One region of the Shewanella sp. 10N.286.52.A9 genome, then DNA from elsewhere that is predicted to be linked to it. Evidence: riboswitches for the same ligand, from Rfam matches in the RefSeq annotation. Region 1 holds a riboswitch; the other holds the start of a gene.
The links. A riboswitch is a leader RNA that binds a small molecule or an ion and turns the genes downstream of it on or off. The one in region 1 is predicted to bind thiamine pyrophosphate.
Positions count from the first base shown of each region.

Region 2: another riboswitch for thiamine pyrophosphate. It lies ahead of AB4128_RS19805 (TonB-dependent receptor); the one in region 1 lies ahead of thiC (phosphomethylpyrimidine synthase ThiC).

Region 1 is NZ_JBFRJQ010000033.1:18,864-27,236, forward strand. Features, by position in the region: gene AB4128_RS19400 (hypothetical protein) at 1-436, shown strand, start outside; TPP riboswitch at 633-731, shown strand; gene thiC (phosphomethylpyrimidine synthase ThiC) at 951-2,969, shown strand; gene thiD (bifunctional hydroxymethylpyrimidine kinase/phosphomethylpyrimidine kinase) at 2,973-4,655, shown strand; gene AB4128_RS19415 (ThiF family adenylyltransferase) at 4,648-5,532, shown strand; gene thiS (sulfur carrier protein ThiS) at 5,562-5,765, shown strand; gene AB4128_RS19425 (thiazole synthase) at 5,767-6,531, shown strand; gene thiH (2-iminoacetate synthase ThiH) at 6,603-7,712, shown strand; gene AB4128_RS19435 (chemotaxis protein) at 7,842-8,126, shown strand; gene AB4128_RS19440 (putative metalloprotease CJM1_0395 family protein) at 8,165-8,373, shown strand, end outside.
Region 2 is NZ_JBFRJQ010000035.1:27,436-35,808, forward strand. Features, by position in the region: gene AB4128_RS19775 (NAD(P)H nitroreductase) at 1-538, opposite strand, end outside; gene AB4128_RS19780 (DoxX family protein) at 634-1,224, opposite strand; gene AB4128_RS19785 (DUF6279 family lipoprotein) at 1,318-2,163, opposite strand; gene AB4128_RS19790 (phosphotransferase) at 2,209-3,213, opposite strand; gene pnuC (nicotinamide riboside transporter PnuC) at 3,222-3,881, opposite strand; gene AB4128_RS19800 (YkoF family thiamine/hydroxymethylpyrimidine-binding protein) at 3,924-4,184, opposite strand; gene AB4128_RS19805 (TonB-dependent receptor) at 4,317-6,503, opposite strand; TPP riboswitch at 6,578-6,689, opposite strand; gene AB4128_RS19810 (YcfL family protein) at 7,005-7,397, opposite strand; gene AB4128_RS19815 (PaaI family thioesterase) at 7,458-8,373, opposite strand, start outside.

The DNA.
Region 1 (8,373 bases):
TGACAGTGATTTGTTTTCGTCCGAATCAGGGGCAATAGGTATTGGTAGTAATGACAAGCTCGCCATTATTAATCAAGCGAGCCATGACATGTTAAAAAACTTGAATCAGCAATCGCTGGATTTATTAATCGGTAATCAAGCACGCAATGCAACATCAAAAAGTGGTGCAAGTGTGAGTGAAATGACACCGGAGATGGAAGATATTGAACTCATTATTATTGAAGATACTCGTCAAGCAACAACATTTGATCACCGTTTAGATCCGAATCGAATTATGCGTCAAGGTGATACCTGCTATCGTGTTGTTAAACTGCCTACGCAAATAAATCCTCATGCTGAAGGGTTAGGTTATGCAGAGCCCTGTGATAGTGCCAAAATGAAGAAAGCCATTTCAAAGTCAATTGAGAAAAGGTTAGCTAAAATTCGACTTCCCTAAATGATTTATTCGTTTGTTGGAGATTTATTTAAGTTATTTGCTGTCATTAATATTCATTCAACTTATATTTAAATAAGTTAATTTGAAATATATTCAATAGTTTCAGGGTTTTGTATTAACGTAATTTTCGAACATAAGGCAAATTAACTTTATATAAATTCACTTGTAATTTGTTATTTAAGCTGAGTATACTGCTGACATCTTGTCGGAGTGCCTTATGGCTGAGACCGTTTATTCGGGATCCGTTGAACCTGATCAGGTTAAAACCTGCGAAGGAAACAAGCAGTTAATTTGCTCGTTTTTTTGCTTAGCGTGTAAATGATTCGCTTCAAAATAAAGCCGTTTATGCTTTGTTTCTAGCAAATTATTTCTAATGTAAAAGCATAGAAAGTTTACGCTCAAGGAGCATTTTTGAGTAAACTTCATCAGCAAATTACAGAGTTTTTATAACTCGCTCGTCATCAACATCATTCTCCAGACAAGCAACTCTATTTAATTAATTTTGAGGTTGCTAATGTCAAATCGTCGTCAAACCCGTGAACAAGCCCAAGCGTTTATTGATACGCTAAAACCACTACAACATCCTAACTCTGAAAAAATTTATCTGACAGGCTCTCGAGATGATTTGCGAGTCGGCATGCGCCAAATTCATCAAACGGACACCATTATTGGTGGCAATGACGAGAATCCGGTTACAGAGTCAAACCCACCAATAAAAGTTTATGATTGCGCGGGGGCTTATTCAGATCCTGAAGCCAAAATTAATGTCCGTCTAGGTTTAAACAAATTTAGACAAGCATGGATTGAAGAGCGTGAAGATACTGAGCAGCTTAAAGGGGTTAGTTCTAATTTTACTCAGCAAAGATTAGCTGACGATGGGTTAGATCATTTACGTTTCGAGGCTTTAGTGTCTCCTAAACGCGCCAAAACGGGCAAGTGTGTTACACAGATGCATTATGCTCGACAGGGGATTATTACTCCTGAAATGGAATACATCGCGATTCGTGAAAACATGGCTCGGGAGCAGGTTACCTATAAGATCTTAACTCAAAAAGCTCAAGGAGAAGCCTTTGGGGCAAGTATAGGTCAGCCAATAACTGCTGAATTTGTTCGTTCAGAAGTGGCTCGTGGTAGAGCAATTATCCCGCTTAACATCAATCACCCTGAAGCTGAGCCAATGATCATTGGCCGAAATTTTTTGGTTAAAGTGAATGCTAATATTGGCAACTCAGCGGTGACCTCGTCTATTGAAGAAGAAGTAGAAAAACTTGTCTGGTCAACTCGATGGGGCGCCGATACGGTGATGGATTTATCCACTGGTCGTTATATTCATGAAACCCGTGAATGGATCATCCGTAATTCGCCTGTGCCGATTGGAACTGTACCCATTTATCAAGCGCTTGAAAAAGTTAATGGCGTTGCTGAAGATTTAACATGGGAAGTGTTTAGAGATACTTTGATTGAGCAAGCTGAGCAAGGGGTTGATTACTTTACGATTCATGCTGGGGTATTGCTTCGCTATGTGCCAATGACTGCAAAACGACTTACTGGCATTGTTTCTCGTGGTGGTTCGATCATGGCGAAGTGGTGTTTAAGCCATCATAAAGAAAGTTTTTTATACGAGCATTTTAGAGAAATTTGTGAGATTTGTGCCGCATATGACGTGTCACTGTCACTAGGTGATGGCATGCGCCCAGGCAGTATTGCTGATGCCAATGATGAAGCGCAATTTGCAGAATTAGAAACGTTAGGCGAATTGGTTAAAGTGGCATGGGAGTATGATGTTCAAACCATTATCGAAGGTCCTGGGCATGTACCAATGCAGCTCATCAAAGTGAATATGGAAAAACAATTGGCTCACTGTGACGAAGCGCCGTTTTATACTTTAGGCCCTCAAACTACAGATATAGCTCCCGGATATGATCACTTTACGTCAGGTATTGGTGCTGCGCAAATGGCCTGGTATGGCGTTGCAATGCTGTGTTATGTCACGCCTAAAGAGCATTTAGGTCTGCCAAATAAAGAAGACGTTAAACAAGGGTTAATCGCTTATAAAATTGCGGCTCATGCAGCGGATGTTGCCAAGGGGCACCCTGGCGCACAAATTCGTGATAATGCCTTATCTAAAGCCCGTTTTGAGTTTCGTTGGGAAGATCAATATAACCTAGGTTTAGACCCTGATACAGCAAGAGCGTATCACGATGAATCATTGCCACAAGAATCCGCTAAAGTCGCGCACTTTTGCTCAATGTGTGGCCCTAAATTCTGCTCGATGAAAATCACGCAAGAAGTACGAGATTACGCTGCTAAACAAGAACGTGAAGCAGGTAATAACGTGGTTTCTCAAACCATTTCTGTGGTAGATGCAACTGCATTTAGTGCTTCTCAGGTTAATGATCCTCAGCATATTGAAGCGGCAATGGCACAAAAGTCGGCTGAATTTAAAGCCACAGGCTCAGAAATCTATCAACCACTCAATAAGACGAGCGATAAGCTTGAAATGGAATTGGAATCTGAGTCTGTTGAGGGGTGATTCATGGACCAATTTCATCAACAGCGTCAACAACCACTAAGTGCCAAGCCTATCGTGTGGACGATTGCTGGCTCTGATAGTGGTGGAGGCGCTGGTATACAAACCGATTTAGCGACAATTAATGATTTGTCATGCTTTGGCTGCAGTGTTATCACAGCATTGACGGCGCAAAATTCCGTGACTGTTGCGCAGGTTGACGCTGTTTCTCAAGAAATGTTACTCGGCCAGTTAAATGCTTTGGCCGAGGATTTAGCGCCATCAGCAATAAAAATTGGCTTAATTGCCAATCAAAAACAGCTTGAATTAATAGCTCGTTGGATAAAATCATTTAAATGTCGTTCATTGGCCTTTAAGACTATCCCTATTATTTTAGATCCGGTTATGGTCGCAAGCTCTGGAGACAGCCTCAATAGTGAGTCTGAGTTAGATTTTACGCCATTCAAAGGGCTAGTGGATTTGATTACCCCCAATGCCCATGAACTTATAAAGCTAACCCAATCGAATATTGATATTGATGCGCAGCATGGCTTTTATCAAGCGTCATGTTGGTTAAGTGAATACCTAGATTGTCATGTGTTGGCTAAAGGTGGTGATACTCATGGTTGGCAAGGTGATAATGCCATTGATTTATTTGTCTGTGAGGCAGTTTTAGGTGTCAGTGAAGAACACCAATTTCAGCGATATTGGCTAACCGCACCACGAGTATTAACAGCAAATAATCATGGTACTGGTTGCACGCTTTCAAGTGCAATAGCTGCCTTTATGGCCAAAGGTTTTGTTTTGCATGATGCGATTGTCATGGCAAAAGCATATGTTTTAAAAGGCTTAACCTATAGTGTTAGTTATGGGAAAGGCGCAGGACCTGTAGTAAAAACAGGATGGCCAAGTGATATTAGTTATTATCCTAAGATTGCATATTATATCAATAATACATTATTGCTCAATAGCGCGTTAAACCATGATGCACAGGCTAATGAGTTTGTGCGTTTGCAACGTGATATCGGCATTTATCCAGTTGTTGATGACATAGCGATGCTAGCGCAATTACTGCAAGCGAATTGCACGACCGTACAATTACGAATCAAAGCCGACAGTCTTGTTTCTAGCGAGCAGCTTGAGCGAGATATTAAGCAAGCTATTGCATTAGGTAGACAATACAATGCGCAAGTATTTATCAATGATCATTGGCAACTGGCTCTAAAACATAATGCATTCGGAGTGCATTTAGGGCAAGAAGATGCGATTCTCGCTGATTTACCAGCCCTTAAAAGTGCAGGCATTGCATTAGGTCTTTCTAGCCACAGTGTGTTCGAAATTTTATTGGCCAATCAATTAAAACCTTCGTATATCGCACTGGGGCATATCTTTGCCACCACAACCAAAGTGATGCCTTCTAAACCGCAAGGTTTAGAAAAGCTTTCGATTTATGCTGAGTTGTTAAAACATGTTTGTCCAACCGTAGCAATAGGTGGGATCAATGAATCGGTACTCGCACAAATTAAGCACACAGGTGTAGACAGTGCTGCTGTAGTGAGAGCCGTTACAACCGCAAATGAGCCAGCTAGCGCCTATTTAAAGCTGCACAAACAATGGTTAGCACCAGAGTTTAGTCCTCATCGTGCAAGTGATAGCCCTATAGATATAGTCACTCGTAGACCTCAATTAGAAGAGGTGTGCGATGAGTAAGACTTATGGACTGAGTGACCAGCAATTTATGCGTTTTTCTGCGCAAATATTGTTGCCTGAATTTGGCGAGTTGGGACAGCAAACACTGCAAATGAGTAAGGCTGTAGTCATTGGACTCGGTGGCTTAGGTCATGCTGTGGCTCAACAACTCGCTGCTGCAGGTATCGCTGAATTAATATTATTTGATGATGACAAGGTTGAACTTTCTAACTTACCTCGGCAGCTGTTATTTACAGATTCGGATATTGGTAAAGCTAAAGTAACCGTTGCCGCGCAAAAACTATCTTCAGCTTATGAAGACTGCACAATAACAGCCCGCCAAAAACGCTTCACTGAAAAGGATGCTGATGTACTGCAAAGTGTCGATATTATTTTCGATTGTACTGATAACTTCGAGTCTAGATTGCTGAATAATAAAGTCGCGGTTAAGTATCAAATACCTTTAATTAGTGCTGCTATTAGTGGTTACCATGGGCAATTATTGTGTGTTGCGCCGGCTTATGAGCCTTTATCAATAACCGCATCTATTCATGACACGTCACTAGCAAGTTCAACACAAGCTAATTCAATACAAACTAATTCAACACAAACTAAGTCAGCAAAAGCACTGCCAAATATCCGTAGTGGCTGTTTTCAATGTCTGTTCCCAGAAGATACCTTAATGGCTCAAAAGTGTTCTGAACTCGGTGTATTAAATGCAGCAGTGCTTAGTGTCGCATCAATGCAAACACTGATGGGATTGCAATGGCTTAGTGGTGACGATGACGCGAAACAATCATTAATAGGGCTGTTACATCTTTTTGATGCTCGCAGTTTGCAATGGCGTCAAGTTACGCTGAGTCAAGATGCTGAATGTCCCGTTTGTTATACAAGTTAACCTAACTGAGCTAGGTAAGGCTGGAATATATGATTACGATAAAATTTAATGGCTTACAAGAAGAAGTAGGTCATAAGCCGAGTTTGTTGCAGTTAATTGAGTCAAAGGAAATTAATCCTAAAACAGTGGCCTTAGTGCTGAATGAACAAGTAGTACCAAGAAGTCGTTGGGCTCAAATTGAGTGTCAAGATAGCGATAAAATAGATATTTTTTCAGCGGTAGCAGGAGGCTGACATGTTAACTATTGCCGATCACCAATTTGAATCTCGGTTATTTACCGGAACTGGCAAGTTTTCTGATACTGAAACCATGTTAGCTGCATTATCGACTTCGCAATCGCAGCTGGTCACATTAGCCATGAAGCGTATCGATCTCAGCAAGAACTTTGATGACTTACTCACGCCTTTACAAGAAATGGGGGTGAAACTATTGCCTAACACCGCTGGCGCTCGTACAGCGAAAGAAGCCATTTTTGCTGCTGAGTTAGCTAGAGAAATGCTCGGCACTAATTGGGTTAAACTTGAAATTCACCCAGACCCTAAATACCTGATGCCTGATGCCATAGAAACGCTTGCTGCAGCCTCAGTGTTATGTGAAAAAGGCTTTACGGTGTTGCCATATGTTCACGCAGATCCAGTGTTATGTCGTCGACTTGAAGAAGTTGGCTGCGCTGCTGTGATGCCACTGGGCAGCCCAATAGGCAGCAATCAGGGTTTAGCGACAGAACCATTTTTAGAAATCATCATAGAGCAAGCTAATATTCCAGTCGTCATCGATGCTGGGATAGGTGCGCCTTCACAAGCGTGTCGGGCAATGGAAATGGGAGCTGATGCTGTGTTAGTTAACACAGCGATTGCGAGTAGTGCCAATCCTCAACATATGGCGACATGTTTTAAAGATGCTGTTAACACTGGGCGTATGGCTTATCTTGCAGGTCTTGGTAGTGTGACAAAACATGCTGAACATACCAGTCCATTGACACAGTTTTTAGAGAGCTGATCAAACTGAGAAGTTTATATAAACCTTAGAGGTTATTTGATGGACGGTAGATTTTCTATCAGGATGAAACGATGAGTTTTAGTGATTATTTTAAACAATTAGACCTCGATAAGTTGTCCATGCAGTTATATTCCTGCACAGCTAATGATGTTGAGCGTGCACTTGCCGCCCCGCAGCGTGATATCGACCACTTAATGGCACTGTTATCACCAGCGGCATCTGCATATTTAGAGCAAATGGCGCAGCAAGCATATCAGATAACAAGACAACGCTTTGGTGCCAATATTGGTATGTACTTACCTCTATATCTATCTAATTTATGTGCTAACGAATGTGATTATTGCGGCTTTTCAATGAGTAATAAATTGAAAAGAAAAACATTGTCTGATGATGAGTTAATAGCAGAAATTTCGATCATTAAACAACGTGGTTTTGATTCAATCTTATTGGTGTCAGGTGAGCACGAAACCAAAGTAGGAATTGACTATTTTAGCCATGTTTTACCAATAGTTAAGCAACATTTTAGCTATGTTGCTATTGAAGTGCAGCCATTAAAAACAGAAGAGTATCAAGCGCTTGTAGCATTAGGCTTAGATGCTGTTATGGTCTATCAAGAAACGTATCAACCCACAACCTATGCTAAGCATCATACGCGTGGTAAAAAACAAGACTTCGTCTATCGGTTAACGACACCTGAGCGTGTAGCTAGTGCTGGCGTTGATAAAATTGGTCTCGGCGTATTACTTGGTTTGGATGATTGGCGTTTAGATGCACTATTAATGGGGTATCATCTATTGTATTTAGAACGTCGCTTCTGGCGTTCTCGTTATAGTATTTCTCTACCAAGATTAAGACCTTGTACTGGTGGTGTGACCCCGAAAGTTGAGTTAACCGATAAAGGCTTAGTGCAAATGATTTGTGCATTCAGATTATTCAATGCACAACTTGAGATTAGCTTGTCAACACGTGAAGAACCCAGCTTTAGGAACAATTTACTGCCGCTTGGCGTCACCAATATCAGTGCAGGGAGCTCAACAGAGCCTGGCGGGTATCAAAACCCTAATACACAATTGGATCAGTTTGAAATAAGTGATGAGCGTAGCGCCAGTGAAATGGCAAATACTATGCGTACTATAGGCTTAAACCCCGTTTGGAAAGATTGGGAAAAAGCTTGGTGCTAGAAGGTAGATTGATAAACAATATTCTTTGTGCAAGGGAAGAAAATTGAAGCTCGCTCTCACTGTACAAATTGCATATTTTGTTTGATAATTGTTGTTAGTTTGATTGTCTACAAATTAGGGGCAACGAGTATGCAAATACCTTCAGCAATGAGTTCAGGTGTTCAAGGCCTTCAAGGGGCTCAGAATGATCTTGCTCAGGCAACCACCACAGTGGCTAAACCAGAACCGGTTCAAACTTCATCTTCGGCCTATTTAGCTGAAGATACAGTTAGCTTGAGCAGTCAATCAAATTCGTCAGATAAAGTGTCAGCACTAATTGATGCTCAACAAGCGGTTAATCATGGTCAAGCATCTGCAGAGGTCATTAATGTCGCCAATGAAAATGTTGGCACAATTATCGATTTATCTGTTTGATTATGATTAATGCGGTTAGCCACAGTTTGAATCCTAAAATGATTCAAACTGCACAAACTGTCACTCAATATAGCCAATCAGCTATAGCTAGGAATGCTGTAACGCCGTTAACGGCAGTTTCAAATTCCGAAAAGACCTCGACCTCATCAAGCCTGGTTTCAACTCAAGCTTCAAGTCAATCTGCTCAAGTATTAACTCAATCAACAATCCAAGCATCAAGTCCAACAACGCCAACGTTTATTGCACC
Region 2 (8,373 bases), on a different contig from region 1:
GGGTAAATTGACGGCCTGGTTTTAATGGCTTAACCGGTGCTTTAACTGCTGGTGTACCTATATATAAAAAACCGACGATTTGATCATCAGCATTTAAGCCAAGCGCTTTATTCACAATGTCACTAAATGCAAAACTGCCCGTTCGCCACACTGCACCCAATCCCAACGAAAATGCAGCTTGCTGCATAGCCATCGTGGCGCAACCTGCTGCTATATGCTGCTCTAATACCGGAACTTTAGGATGCTCATGCTGTTTGGTGGCAACCGTAATGACCATTGGTGCGCGATGCGGCATCACTTTTGCTTTCGCTATATAAGCTTCATCTTTGTTTTTAGCTATTGCATCTTCTACAAACGCTTCAGCCAGTTTATCCAAACCATCACCGGTAGCAATAATAAACTCCCAAGGCGTCAATGCTGCATGATCGGGAACCCGAGCCGCTGCGTTAAGAATAAAATCAAGCTGAGATTCACTCGGTGCTGGTAGGGTTAATCGTGGTGTAGATTGACGAGTAAGTAATAATTCTGATGCGTCCAATGGAGTGTCCTTTTTACTGAATTCAGGAAGATATTAACAAAAATCCCACATTAACGTGGGATTTTTTAATCGCATTGTTTTTCAGAAAAGGCAGATTAAGATAAAAATCGTTTGCCAATAAAGTGATCAACACTGGTGTAGCGACCACCGCCAAGCATAAGTAATGCAAGCAACATGAACAAATACGTAATGGCAAATTCAATACCGTTATTAAGTATGACGAAGTTACCTGAGCTCGTCAGCCAGTCATAATTACCATGCTGCTGAAGAATCGACTTGGCTGCCGCCAGTTTTTCTGCGGACGCAGCAACATTATCATTCGCTAACCATGAACTCGCATCCGCTATAGCAAGCCAGCCATTATCAATATGTACAGCAAACGCCGCCACAAACATAGTGAACATCATTGGAATCGCAACTAATCGCGTCGCCAGACCTATTAACAATAAAAATCCACCAAAAAACTCTGTCCCTGCAGCCAATGCGGTCATCACTTCAGGAAAAGGTAACCCCAAGCCCCAGTCTGGATTACCGAACCAAGCTGCTGTATCGCTAAAGTGAGATAGTTTGTTATAACCAGCTTGCATTAACACTGGCGCTAAATAAATTCTAAGTGCTAATGGGGCTAAGCCTTCAATATGCTTCAAAAATCCTAAAAATTGTTGGTATAAATTTACCATGTTCATTCCTTTAAATTGTATCTTCTGTCTCACTAGACCTAATACGTAGAAAAAAACTTTCAATTACCACTACTAAAAATGCATTTCACATAGTGAGGTTTATTTAATTTCTTTAGATAAGTCACTTAAATCTTCAATTAATTCAGACATCTTACGAGTAAAATGTTTACGCTGTTTAGGACTTAAACTTTGGTTGATTTTATTAATAAGTTGGCCAAATAATTGGGTATTTTGATCCACATGTTGTTGATAAGCTGCAGATTTTAATTCATCAGGATTGGTCATTAATAGACGCATTCTTTGTTCAAGTAATGCCGTTTCATCCCTCTGCTCGATTGCAACTTGAAATTGCCTTAACCAATCTAAACGGTACTCTAACCACATATCCAAGGTCGCCACACGTTGTTGATTATATTCAGCAACTAATGCTGCTTGTTCATCAGATACTGAACCTAACCAATCATCCATACGGTCTTGAAGCTTTTCATTTGATTCGTTAACTAATTGTAGTTGAGTTTTACCTGCATACTTTTGGTTAAGTTCTTGGTTATCTTTCTTGAGCTGAGCAATTAGCTCATCTGCTTGTTCATCACTAAAGCTGGATAAAATCGGTAATAAATCAGGTAACACAAAATTAAAAATACGAAACCAATGCGCTTTAGCGTCAACAACTTGTTGCTGCCACATTTCGGGCGTTAAGGTTTGATTTTCGATGGCGACTGATAAGGATGTTAATTGACTACTGTATCGAACTAATTCATCTTTTTGATGCCAAACCAGAAATTTATCCAGTAATACATCAAACTTTTCTTGCTGCTCATCATCGAAGGTAACGTATTCTTCAACTCGCCACTCAATAGCCCAATCAAGAAAAAAATAACTAAATTTGGTGGAACAACCCGCCAGAAACATCACCAGCAACAATGGAATCAATGACTTTTTCAACTTGCATTCTCCCTAATTAGCGATACTAAATTAAGAATAATAGGCTTATGAGATTAAAGATAGGTATTTGTTGAACAAGATAAAATATGATGCAATTTCTTCATCGTGCTCTTTGGCATCTAACAAGCTCCTGCCTGCCATCATTAACGCCCAAGCTGCAGAATACATCCAAAATATGTTCATCATTTGAAGCATGAATTTTGGCGCATGAACCGATAAATTAGGGTGTAATGACAAGTATTGTGATGTTAGCTCATCCGTTTGTTGTGGTGTTAAAGGATGAGAAGCAATCACCGAGGCGAGATCAAACATCGGATGACTGGTCGCGCAATATTCAAAATCGATGCAAACCAGTTTGTCTTGCTTAAGTAAAAGATTAAAAGGCGTTAAATCACGATGACAAAATTGTGGTGAAATTAAACAAGACTCGGCATCATTAACCCAAACATCCATTTGTGGCTGCATAGCTAATAATTGCTGAAAGTTAGCGCGCCAATCTGCATGATATTGGGTTAATAATCCTGCCTGCTGAGATTGCGCGAGACGAAGTAAATCATCAAGATATATTTGCCACTGCCCTGACAAGCTCACCACTTTGTCAGGTAATGGTAGTGTTATAAGCTGATTGAGTAATTGCAATAGTAATGGGACGGGATCGACGGGGTAAATTGACTGAGTAGGCCTTAGAGGCTGGTTAAAACCAAACTCATCGTAAATGGTTGACCAGTCAAATTGCACCTGCTGAATAAACTCACTGATATAAAAACGTTTGTCGTCACTGATCCATAATAATGTGGGCGCAATGGACATCGCCGCGACATTTTTCCAGCAATCGACTTCATTATTTCTATCACACCACTGTGCTATGGATAGATTATCTCTAACAACCCAATCTTTGCCATCCATGTGCAAATGATAATTCGTGTTACTGAGTCCAGTAGATAACTTTTCAACCCGAGTACATTGTTGGCTAATCAATAATGCTAATGCTGGCGGTAAGGCCTGCTTTAGTGCATTTGGTAGATATTCCCAAGGTTCATCCTTGTTCATAACAATGATTAACAGGCACTTTTATTAAGTGATATGGATGTGACACCATTATCTTGCTGCATTTTTTTACGCCACATGAAGTAACCGCTAATGGCCATAAAGAGATATAAAATCAATAAACCAGACGTTAGCATTAAGCCTTTTTGCAAATATAAATAAATCGACAGCGAGTTAATCACCATCCAGTAATACCAGTTTTCAATCACTTTTTTAGCCACTAAGTAAGTCGTCATTACTGCAAAGCATGTTGTTAATGCATCAAGGTAAGGAAACGATGCTGAGGTGTTATTTGCCATAAGGTAGCCGACAACCAAAGCTATAACAGTAGTCACACCAATAATTATTAGGTGAGTTTGTAATGACCAACTGACAATAGGTAGCTCGGTATTGTCAGTCTCTTTTTGACCGTATCGCCATAGCCAAAAACCATAAACCGCCATCGCCATATAATAAACGTTTAACACCGACTCCATTAATAATGAGACTTTCCAAAACAACACTGTGTATATTGCCGTGCTGACAAACGCCGCAGCCCAGCACCAGATATTCGTTCTCATGGCCAGGACTAAATAGGCGATCGCCAATATAACCGCAATAGCCTCCCATCCGGTCATTGCTGACGCTTCAGATATCGCCGTTTGTATTGGTTGTGAAATCTCATCAAGCATAGTGTTAACTTCTTATTATTTGCTAATACAGCAGTTTTTTAATTATTCAGTGTGACTTAAATCCAGCTCACCACCGATGAACTTACACACAAATACCGCTTTGCCCCACTTTTGGTGAGCAGCTTCCATTTCTACAGCGAGCATAGACATCACATCTGCATATTCACCACATACTTGGGTGGCCATCGCATTGGTTTTTCTTTCAATATTGCTATAACTGTCTACACGGCCTATAAACCATTTAATGGGATCTAAGTAGTTTTCGTTAAACGGGTACATACTGATTTCAGCAGTTAATTTCATTCTACATTCCTCGATATTACACTAAATTAAATACCGCCATAGTTTAGCAAACTATGGCGGTATTTTACTGTTACATAGCGTAAAACTGTTGTAATTATTAAAGAAATTATCTTCAATAATGATCTACCATTTCTACATAAACTTCACATCTAATGTAATGCCTAATTGACGAGGGTCACCATATCTTACGTATTGCTTGTCGGCCCAATCGAGATCAGGTTCGTTACCGAAGTAAAAACCTCTAACGCCATATTGCTCATCAAATAGGTTTCTGCCCCATAAGTATGCTGACCACATTTGAGATTCATAACCAATTCGTGCATTGAAAATAGTATAGGCATCTGACTTAGATTCGTTACTATCTGAGTAATAAAAGTCACTTTTGCCACTCGCATTTAGGTTAGTAAACCAGCCAGAGTCGCCCACATAGCTCATGCCTGCACTGTAAGTAAATTTAGGTGCATGTGCTTGATCTCGGCCCGTTAAATCAATAACGTTGCCATATTTATCATTATATTGATAATCACCATACTCAGTTTCTAACCAACCGACGCTACCATAAAATTGTATATTTTCAGTAGCATAATAATTAAAGTCAGCCTCGGCGCCATAGTTTTTAGCACTGCCAGCATTTTCTGTGTATAGAATAAAGCGCTGCTGATCATCAGGATCTTGTTGAGATGCTGAAACTTGTTGGTTTTGACGATCCATATAGAACACTGCAACATTGGTTGCTACATCACCATCAAACCATGTCGATTTCAAACCTAGTTCGTAGTTATATAAGGTTTCAGCATCGAACTCTTTTTTATCAGACAATTCAGGTGGCAATGTCATGTTAAAGCCACCCGCTTTGTAACCTCGAGCAATTCTAAAGTAAGCGTTATGATCATCAGTTAACACTTTAGAAATGGCTAAATGTCCGCCCCACATGTTCTCACTTGGGCTAAACTCATCGCCGTTACTGTCACTGTATTCGCTTTCTCTGCGTTCTAAACGAAGACCTGCAGAAAATACATAACCGTCACCAAACTGAGTGTCGGTTTGTCCAAAAATGGCATAGTTAGTTGCTTCATACTCTGACACTAACACTTCATCTGGCCAGCCATTGTATTCAGAATATAAGTCATTATCTTCTTGAAGGTTCATGCCATATAAACCCACTAACCAGTCTGTAGAATCATTAAAGATTCGACCTGCATCATTTGAGCTAATGCGGAATTCTTGAGAAATGGTTTTACGATCGCCTTGTTTGTCCCAAGTGTAATCATAAACACATGGTTCAGTACCAATTACAGCCCAATTCTCGTCATAAGCTGGACATTCTTTTGATGCCCAGTAATCAGGGTTAGCCCAGTCACCATCGTAATTATGATGATGGTCTGTTTGTGCGTATGAGGTCAATGAGGTTAATTCAAATGTATCGAATTGAGAGAAAATAGCTTTAAAGCCTACACCTGTGGTTTTTTGGCTGTCTACACCAGGCTTGTCAGTAATGGTTTCAAAACCATTATTGTCTAATGTCCATGCATCATAGCCATTGTCAAAATTTGCATGCAGTAAAGTTAAGTCTAATTGGACATTTTCAGCAGCATACCAGCGTAATTTTGCACGAGCGGTAAACTCATCACGGGCATTGGTATCTTCGCGCTCAAGATATGTATTATCGCGGTAGCCATTTTGTGAGTGCTGCTCAAGCGATACGCGATATAATAATTTGCCTGAATCGCTCAGTGGGCCAGAGCTAAAACCAGAAAATGTTTGTAAGTCGTCATCACCAAGTGACATTTGGGCGCCATGCTCAAACACATCCGTCGGATCGTTACTTTTTAAATATATTAAACCCGCTAATGCATTAGCACCGTATTGGGTACCTTGAGGTCCACGAAGGACTTCAACTTGTTGCATATCGTACATGCTAGAAACCATGCCGATACCCGAGAGATCGATATCATCAACAATAAAACCAACCGATGAATTAGGGGCACCTTGATATTCTTCTTGCTCACCGACACCACGAATTTGAAAATATTTAGGACGCGAGCTGCCACCAGACCAGTTAAAATTGGCGATTGAATTTAATACGTCTTCGAAATGTTGAGCACCTTCATCTTGTAATTGTTGGCTATCAATGACAGTGACACTCGATGGAACTTTTTCAAGTTCAACACCACTAAAGTCAGCGTTAACAACAATCACTTCCATTTTTTCGGCATTAGGTGCAACACGTTCAATATTTTCAGTTTGAGCGACAGCTGAAGTAGATAAAGCGGCGAGAATGGCAACCGCCAAAGGCGATTTTGATTTAAATAAAGACATAGGACCTCAAATATTCATTTTGAGATCCGGCAAGCATAGTGAATTAGTTTGTGCATCCATGACAAAAATAGCAAGTAAAGCATGCAGCCCATTCCTACGCCGGTATTAGCCGGATCAGGTTCTAAGGGTTTGTCATAAGACATCTCAGTTTACGAAAAAAAAACGCAAACACCCCTTGGCGAGGCGGATTATAAACGATTCAACTAAAGTGCGACACTATTAGTGAACACTTTTCATTAACTAAATCAATACAAGCTGGCTTCAGAAACAATTGAATGATTAATAAGAGCACAAAATGCGTGATACTAGCACGAAGGCATGTCATAAATTGTGGTATTTAAGCCATAAAAAAACACCCGATTATTGGGTGTTTTATAATGAGTTTATTTAGCGGCCAAATTGGACTCAGTGAGAAGAAAACCAACGGCTAATGAATCACTAAATCATCACCAATTATGCACAGTATGATGCACGTAACGCTCTAAACAAGTGACGTTAGGATTAATTTGAAAACGCTTTTCTTACATACACTTCAAACCGAGTAGCATTGGCATTTGGCGCTAACGCACTCACCTGCATTTGCTGCTTACCGTGTAGTTTTAATGATTTCCAACTCACGCCTTCATCTTCAATAGTAAAGTCGTTTGCATCGTACCAAGTAAATTTATACTGCAGTCTTAAATCAGTAGAAACTTTACTTAAAATCAGTGCGGAGCCTTGCAGTAAATCAGCTTGAGTGCGGACTCTGACTTGCTCAATACCAACTTCTCGGGAAAATGAATTATTGTCGACTCGAACAACACCATTAGATCCTGCTGATAATCCAGCGGTGTGATTTGCACAACCAGTCATCAACAAAAATAAGGTTACTATTACGATTGAAATCTTCATCATTTATCCTTTTAACACTGTGAATTTGAATCCCATAGGTATTAAAGCGCTTCAGTCATCTTATTATTGATCTAACAAGAAGTGCGCTCTTGCTGTCGCAACAAGCTGTTTTCTGTTTGTTTGCCAACAATTAATACTCACATTTGCAACTCTGCGACCTTGGCGAGTAATTTTACACTCTGCAAACGTATCTTGATGCAAACCTGCTCGTAAATAATCAATTGAAAAATCGATTATTTTTGGCACTTTTTTAGCTTGCATAAACACCATTAGTTGCACGATGGCAGACATTTCCATAAAGCCAGCAATCACGCCACCATGAATGGCAGGTAAAATAGGATTACCGATATTGTCGTCTTTAGCGGGTAATTTAAACACCATTTCATCACCAAAGCGATTAACACTCATGCCGATGAATTGTGTATAAGGCACTTTCGCCAGTAAATAACTGTAGTCGTTTAAGTCTATTGCTCGTTTTACAATATCATGGACATTAATTTCTGCCGCCACAATATCAGTAAGACTTGCCTGAGTAGTTGCTTCTTTAGTAAGTGTAGTCCCATTCTCAGTCGCTAACTCATTGACCTTGATATCTGATTCACCCATTAATGCCTGACGAAACTCTTCCCCCACCATTTCAGGGCTAATACGCATAAAGGAACCAACAGCATGAGCAATGGGATCATCAATACTGTCTTGATAAGCAATTGCACGAGTAAAAGCAACATTAGAGGATAAACGATAGCACTCTGCAAAAGCGAAAATAGGCTTATCTGGCTCTGCAGGTTTCATATAATCAACCCGTAAATCTAACGTGGGTGATATTTCTAATGATTGATATTTTTCTAAAATCGCACTGACCACTGCCGTACCAGACGCAGTATCAATTAACGTAGTGACGACACCACCATGAATAACACCAGTATCAGGATCACCAATAATGTCCTGACTATATGGCAACTCTAACAGTACATGGTGC